DNA from 3 places in the Paraburkholderia sp. EG287B genome. Region 3 is predicted to be linked to each of the others. Evidence: predicted binding sites of a transcription regulator. Region 3 holds the regulator's gene; each other region holds the start of a gene.
What was found. Region 3 encodes HrcA, which represses chaperone genes, less so after heat shock. Its sites were predicted from a motif close to TTAGCACTCNNNNNNNNNGAGTGCTAA; they were not measured.

Region 1: groES (co-chaperone GroES) is a predicted target of HrcA. The motif match lies at 957-983, and genes of this name have one in related genera.
Region 2: rpoH (RNA polymerase sigma factor RpoH) is a predicted target of HrcA. The motif match lies at 819-845, and genes of this name have one in related genera.

Annotation. Positions count from the first base shown of each region.
Region 1 is NZ_JBFRCG010000014.1:258,939-261,205, forward strand. It holds gene AB4Y40_RS26495 (hypothetical protein) at 1-237, opposite strand, end outside; gene groES (co-chaperone GroES) at 1,077-1,367, shown strand; gene groL (chaperonin GroEL) at 1,412-2,267, shown strand, end outside.
Region 2 is NZ_JBFRCG010000034.1:12,428-14,694, forward strand. It holds gene rpoH (RNA polymerase sigma factor RpoH) at 1-763, opposite strand, end outside; gene AB4Y40_RS39435 (nuclear transport factor 2 family protein) at 1,340-1,723, shown strand; gene leuA (2-isopropylmalate synthase) at 1,865-2,267, opposite strand, start outside.
Region 3 is NZ_JBFRCG010000014.1:120,692-122,958, forward strand. It holds gene AB4Y40_RS25940 (NAD kinase) at 1-514, opposite strand, end outside; gene hrcA (heat-inducible transcriptional repressor HrcA) at 776-1,795, shown strand; gene hemH (ferrochelatase) at 2,002-2,267, shown strand, end outside.

The sequences.
Region 1 (2,267 bases), 140 kb from region 3:
ACGCGAGGCGCGTACTTCTCTTTGCCGCCCGGGTCTTTCGCCGTACAGCAGAAACCCAGCGTAGGCGATTGCGACGATGAGCCAGGCGAGCAATACGCCCTTCGCGAAGCGCCCTTTACCGGTGTGCCAGAACGGGCGGTGTTGCTCGAGTTGATAGTGGTGCAGATAGTCGGCCTGCACCGTGGGGCGACTGGATGCGGCTGCGCCGGCAAACGCGACCTTTGCGACGGCAGGCATAGACGCTGCCGCGGAATCGAGGACTCTCAACGTGGCTTTGGAGCGCGCGTGCGCAACGGTATCCAGCGGACGATCCGTGCCGCAGTAAGGGCAGGAATCGGCGTACTGATAGAGCGCCCCGCCACAGAACTTGCACGGTGTGGGGAAACTCTGGTTACGAGTCATCTGAGCTGACATGCTGTCGTTCCACCGTCATGGCGACGCCATTTCGGCATGTTCAGGATCGTCGTTGAAGCGATCGGCGAAGCCTCGCGGAACCCACGATCTGCATGCGCAGGAGAGCGGCGGCGCCTGACCGGGCGCAGCCGCTCGAAAGATCATATGAGTGATTTTCCGTTCATCCGTTAATTGCCGGTGTTGCCTACCGCACATATGCGCTGCCCGCGAGCAGTGGGCGCCAACAAACCGGTTGTGCATATAAATCGCGCCGGATCATGGCGGGATCGGGGATTTCCCCGAGAGGCGTCCCGGATGACCCGGCAAGCCGGGGCCCACTTGCTGGATGCCGTTGCTTCCAGAGTCATGCGGTTTCTTGTCGGTTCGGATGTCGCGGCGATCTATCTTATTGTTTTAATTGAAGAATAATTCGATGTGGCACTCAGGCCCGACATCCGATAGTTCTAACCGGAACTAGCAAAAGTGCCTCCGGGGTCGAACCAATCTCAACGGAAATTCCCCATTCCGCCCCTTCTTGAATTTGTCACTCCCCGTCCATATAATTAGCACTCACCGCATGAGAGTGCTAACAACTCTGGTGCTAACAACATCTCTGGCTGGCGGTTACCGGCAGCCAGGTTTTCTTGAGTCGCTTCAAGTCCTAATCAAGAGAGGATCTATCCATGAACCTTCGTCCTTTGCATGATCGCGTGATCGTCAAGCGCCTGGATCAAGAAACCAAGACCGCTTCGGGCATCGTGATCCCGGACGCAGCGGCAGAAAAGCCGGATCAAGGCGAAGTCCTGGCCATCGGCCCGGGCAAGCGCGACGACAAGGGCGCCCTGATCGCGCTCGACGTGAAGGTCGGCGATCGCGTTCTGTTCGGCAAGTACGCTGGCCAGACCGTCAAGGTCGATGGCAACGAACTGCTCGTGATGCGCGAAGAAGACATCATGGCCGTGGTGAACAAGTAAGTTCATTCCACCGCTCACTATTCAAGAATTCAAGGAGTTAGAAGATGGCAGCTAAAGACGTCGTGTTCGGCGATTCCGCCCGTTCCAAGATGGTTGAAGGCGTGAACATTCTCGCCAACGCAGTGAAGGTCACGCTGGGTCCGAAGGGCCGCAATGTGGTCCTCGAGCGCTCGTTCGGCGGCCCGACGGTCACCAAGGACGGTGTCTCGGTCGCAAAGGAAATCGAGCTCAAGGACAAGCTCCAGAACATGGGCGCGCAAATGGTCAAGGAAGTCGCTTCCAAGACTAGCGACAACGCCGGTGACGGCACGACGACGGCTACGGTTCTGGCCCAGTCGATCGTCCGCGAAGGCATGAAGTACGTCGCATCGGGCATGAACCCGATGGACCTGAAGCGCGGCATCGACAAGGCCGTCGCAGCAGCAATCGAAGAGCTGCGCAAGGTCAGCAAGCCCTGCACGACCAACAAGGAAATCGCGCAAGTCGGCTCGATCTCGGCAAACAGCGACACGTCGATCGGCGACCGTATCGCTGAAGCGATGGACAAGGTTGGCAAGGAAGGCGTGATCACCGTCGAAGACGGCAAGTCGCTGCAAGACGAGCTGGAAGTCGTCGAAGGTATGCAGTTCGACCGCGGCTACCTCTCGCCGTACTTCATCAACAACCCGGACAAGCAAGTCGCCGTGCTGGAAAGCCCGTTCGTCCTGCTGTTCGACAAGAAGATCTCGAACATCCGCGATCTGCTGCCGGTTCTGGAACAAGTCGCGAAGGCTGGCCGTCCGCTGCTGATCATCGCTGAAGACGTCGAAGGCGAAGCTCTGGCAACGCTGGTCGTCAACAACATCCGCGGCATCCTGAAGACCGTCGCCGTCAAGGCTCCGGGCTTCGGCGACCGTCGCA
Region 2 (2,267 bases), on a different contig from region 3:
CGTCGAGCGCTTCCAGCGCGCTCGCAATGCCGTCCGACTGCAGGCGGTCGCGCGAACGTGCGGCGAGCACGGCGCTCGGCTCGCTGTGCGAGTCGGCGAGCCAGGCGATCGGGGCGAACGACTCCTCGCCGTCTTCGGTCTGGCCTTCGAGCGCGATGTCGGCGCCCGAGAGGCGCGTTTCCATTTCCACGACCTCTTCGCGCTTCACGTTCAGTTCCTGCGCGAGGCCGTCGATTTCTTCCGGCGTGAACGACTGCAGGCCCTGCTTGTGGCTGCGCAGGTTGAAGAACAGCTTGCGCTGCGCCTTGGTCGTGGCGACCTTCACCATGCGCCAGTTGCGCAGGATGTACTCGTGGATCTCGGCCTTGATCCAGTGCATGGCGTACGACACGAGACGCACGTTCTGCTCGGGGTCGAAGCGCTTCACGGCCTTCATCAGGCCGATGTTGCCTTCCTGGATCAGGTCGGCGTGCGGCAGGCCGTAACCGAGATAATTGCGCGCGATCGACACCACGAGGCGCAGGTGCGACAGCACCAGGCGGCGCGCGCCTTCAAGATTGTTCTGCTCGCGAAACTCGGTCGCGAACTGACGCTCTTCTTGTGGCGTCAGCATCGGGATCCGGTTCACGGCCTGAATATAGGCGTCGATGTTGCCCAGCTGGCCGGGCAACAGGGAAGCATTCGCGAGCGCCAATGAGCCCCCGGCCTTGGCCGACGACGGGCTCAGCGTACTCGGAAGGGTCATGGTCATTGCGTTGCTCACGTAGCGAACTCCTCAGGAATCTTGCAAAAGTCAGACACCGACTCCACGGTGGATGTTAGCACTCTGAATCCCCGAGTGCTAATACTTGGAGTCTGTAGGGGCTTCAAGGTTCCTTGATCCCTATCGAAATGGTTGTATCGATAGATTACACTAAACGCCGGCCGTCAAGCAGGGCGGGGCCTGGCGCCCGGCGCAGGCCCGCACAGGGGGCAGGCCGAAGGAACACTCTAGAACAGGGCAGTAGTCCAGCGCGAGGGCGCAGGAAATAAAGGGTGGAATCAGCGACGCTCGAAGGACCGCGGAGCGCCTGGACCTTGCCACGGAATCTGACAAATAGACATCGGACAAAGACGAAAGTGCTGCGCTGCGACATCCGGGCGCGGCCGCCGGGATGTCGCTGTCGCCACGCGCGGTTTTCACCGGGCGCGTGGCGTATGCCCCATACATGGAGGCGATGTCTTTGATCGCAAGTATCCTTGCGCCAAAACCTGGTATAAATTTCAGCCAGACGTATGCAGAAAATCTTCGGCGTAGATCTGCGCTCAGGCGCGGACCGACGCGCAAGGGGCTCGAGCGATGGCGGCAAAACTAATCGATGCGATTCGCGGACTTGAGCGCGAGCGTTTTCGCGCGATGGTCGACGGCGACGGCACGTCGCTGGACCAGTTGCTGTCCGATCACGCGACCTTCGTGCACACCAACGGCAAACGCGAGACCAAGCAGCAGTTCATCGAGGCGATCACGGCGGGCCGCCGCCGCTACCGCCAGATCGAGATCCAGTCGCAGGACGTGCTGCACGCGGGCAACGAGGCCTGCGTGGTCTCCGGCCGCGTGCTCATCGAGATGGAAGCGAACAACGGTGCGCTGCTCTTTCCGATTGCCTATACGGCGATCCAGACGCAGGAAGGGGGCCACTGGCGTCTGCTCGCATGGCAGGCGACGCGTTGCGCGATCGAGTGACGACCGGTAAGTCCACTCGCTGAAAGGCCGCGTAGGCGCTTCAGGCGCACGCCGGCGGCCCGTTTTGCCGCCGGCGCTCAACAATGCCGCCGATTTCCCTGCTCAAACTCAAACTGCTTCGCGCACCGCGCGCGGAAGGTGTCAGGCCGCTGCGCGCCGATCCACTTGCGGCCAGACTGCGCGATTCACCGCGCTGACGACTGCCGCGACGCACGCGTGGACCGCGTCTTCGCCCACGCCAACACCGTGGCGCAGCGGCTGGCCGCCTACGCGTGCGCCGACGAACACTGCTGTGCCGCCCTGCGACGTGCGCTCGGTCTCGAACGACGTGATTTCAATGTGCTCACTGGCCATTGCCGCGATGGCGGCGGCGACGGCTTGCGCATGCGCCTCGTCGATGCTCGCGGCAGCCGGCATGGCCACTTCACGGCCTTCCCAGCGCACACGACCCGAACCGGCGTTGACAGCCGGCCCGCGCGTTTCGAAGTACTCACGCGCGAAGAGTGCGCAGACCGCGTCGCCCGTGATCTCTTCACCCGACGTA
Region 3 (2,267 bases):
CCACGTTCACGCGCAGTTCGGCCATGCCCGAAAAGCCGCTACGGTTCACGACCACGTCGTTGAAGGCGAGCGCGTGGTAGATCGGGTCGCCGTCGCGCGTGATGCGCGACTCCAGCAGCGAGCGCTCCTCGCGCTCGAACGAGCCCGCGAGCAGTTGCGGCACGACTTCCTGCATCTCGGAGAACGCGATGTCGGTGATGAAGCCGAGCCGCCCGTGGTTGATGCCGATGAGCGGCGTGCGGTAGGGCGCGAGCTGGCGGCCGATGCCGAGCATCGTGCCGTCGCCGCCGAGCACCACGGCCACGTCCGCGCGCGCGCCGATTTCGGCCGGCTGCAGCGCGGGATAGCCCTGCGCGCCGATTTCCTCTGCGGTCTGCGCTTCGAACACGACCTCGAAGCCGCGCTTCGAAATGGTCTGGGCGAGCGCCGTCAGCGGCTCGGCAATGCCTGGCGTATTGCTGCGCCCAACGAGCGCAACCGTCTTGAACTGGCTCTGGATCTTCTGGATCTGCATGCCGGCATTACACCATAGTCAGGTCACGAAAAGAACCTGGCGCCACGCCGGGTGCGGCCCGCCGGGCCTTGCGCGCCGCGCTCTCCAGCCCGAAGCCGGTGACACGGCGATGACAACGCGCCGGGTACCGGGCGATGTGTGGTGCAATCCGCCCGGCGACGGCGGCCGAAACCGGCCCGCCCCGCGCTGCAGGCGTGCCTGCCGGGCCCGGCATGGCGGCGTACTCGCGGCCAAAGCGCCATTAGGCTAAAATTTTGAGTCATGCTAGATCCCCGCGCACAAACCCTCCTCAAGACGCTGATCGAGCGCTACATCGCCGAAGGTCAGCCGGTCGGCTCGCGCACGCTGTCGCGCTATTCCGGCCTGGAACTTAGCCCGGCGACGATCCGCAACGTCATGTCGGACCTCGAGGAGCTGGGTCTCGTGTCCAGCCCGCATACCTCGGCCGGGCGTGTGCCCACGCCGCGCGGCTACCGCCTGTTCGTCGACACCATGCTCACCGTCGAGCCCAGCTCCGACGACGACGCGCTCACGCGCGCGGTGAAGACCACGCTGCGCCCCGGCGAGCCGCAGAAGGTGGTGGCGGCGGCCGCCAGCGTGCTGTCGAACCTCTCGCAGTTCGCCGGGGTGGTGCTGACGCCCCGGCGCAGCCACGTGTTCAAGCAGATCGAGTTCATGCGCCTGTCCGACAAGCGCATCCTGCTCATCATCGTGACGCCCGAAGGCGACGTGCAGAACCGCATCATGGCGACGCAGCGCGACTTCACGCCTTCCGAGCTCATCGAAGCCTCTAATTACATCAACGCGCACTTCGCGGGCCTGTCGTTCGACGAGGTGCGCCGCCGCCTGCGCGAGGAAATCGACGCGCTGCGCGGCGACATGACCACGCTCATGCACGCGGCCGTGACCGCGAGCACCGAAGAGCCCGAAAGCGGCGATACCCTGCTCATTTCCGGCGAGCGCAACCTGCTCGAAGTGGCCGACCTTTCCTCGGACATGGCGCGCCTGCGCAAGCTCTTCGACGTGTTCGACCAGAAAACCAGTCTCCTGCAGCTGCTCGACGTCTCGAGCCACGCGCAGGGCGTGCAGATTTTCATTGGCGGCGAGTCGCAACTCGTGCCGATCGAGGAAATGAGCGTGGTGACGGCTCCCTACGAGGTGAACGGCAAGATCGTCGGCACCCTCGGCGTGATCGGGCCGACGCGCATGGCGTACAACCGGGTGATTCCGATCGTCGACATCACCGCGCGCCTGCTCTCGCTCACGCTGAGCCAGAACTGAGCGCCGCATCGGGCGCAGCGGGCATCGGGCACCCCTCGCCTTTCCGACGATCATCCCTGAAAGGCGCGGCGCGCGCCATCGGCCGAATGGCCAACGTGCGGCGAGTCGCTGCGTCGCGGCTGCGGTTTGGCCCGCCAGGACCGCCCGCTATAATGCTTGTTTCATGCAACCGTTGCTGCGCATTCGCGCGGCGCCACTGATCGCCTATGCGTTTCGACCTGGAGCGGCCTTCGCAGTCCGCCGCGGCGCATCGCGTCGCCGTGCTGCTCATCAACCTGGGCACGCCGGACGCGCCCACGCCGCGCGCCGTGCGCCGCTATCTCGCGCAGTTTCTGTCCGATCCGCGCGTGGTCGAGATTCCGGCGCCGATCTGGCAGGTCATCCTGCGCACGCTGATCCTGCCGTTTCGCGGCCGCTCGTCGGCGAAGAAGTACGCGGCGGTCTGGACGCCCGAAGGCTCGCCGCTACGCGT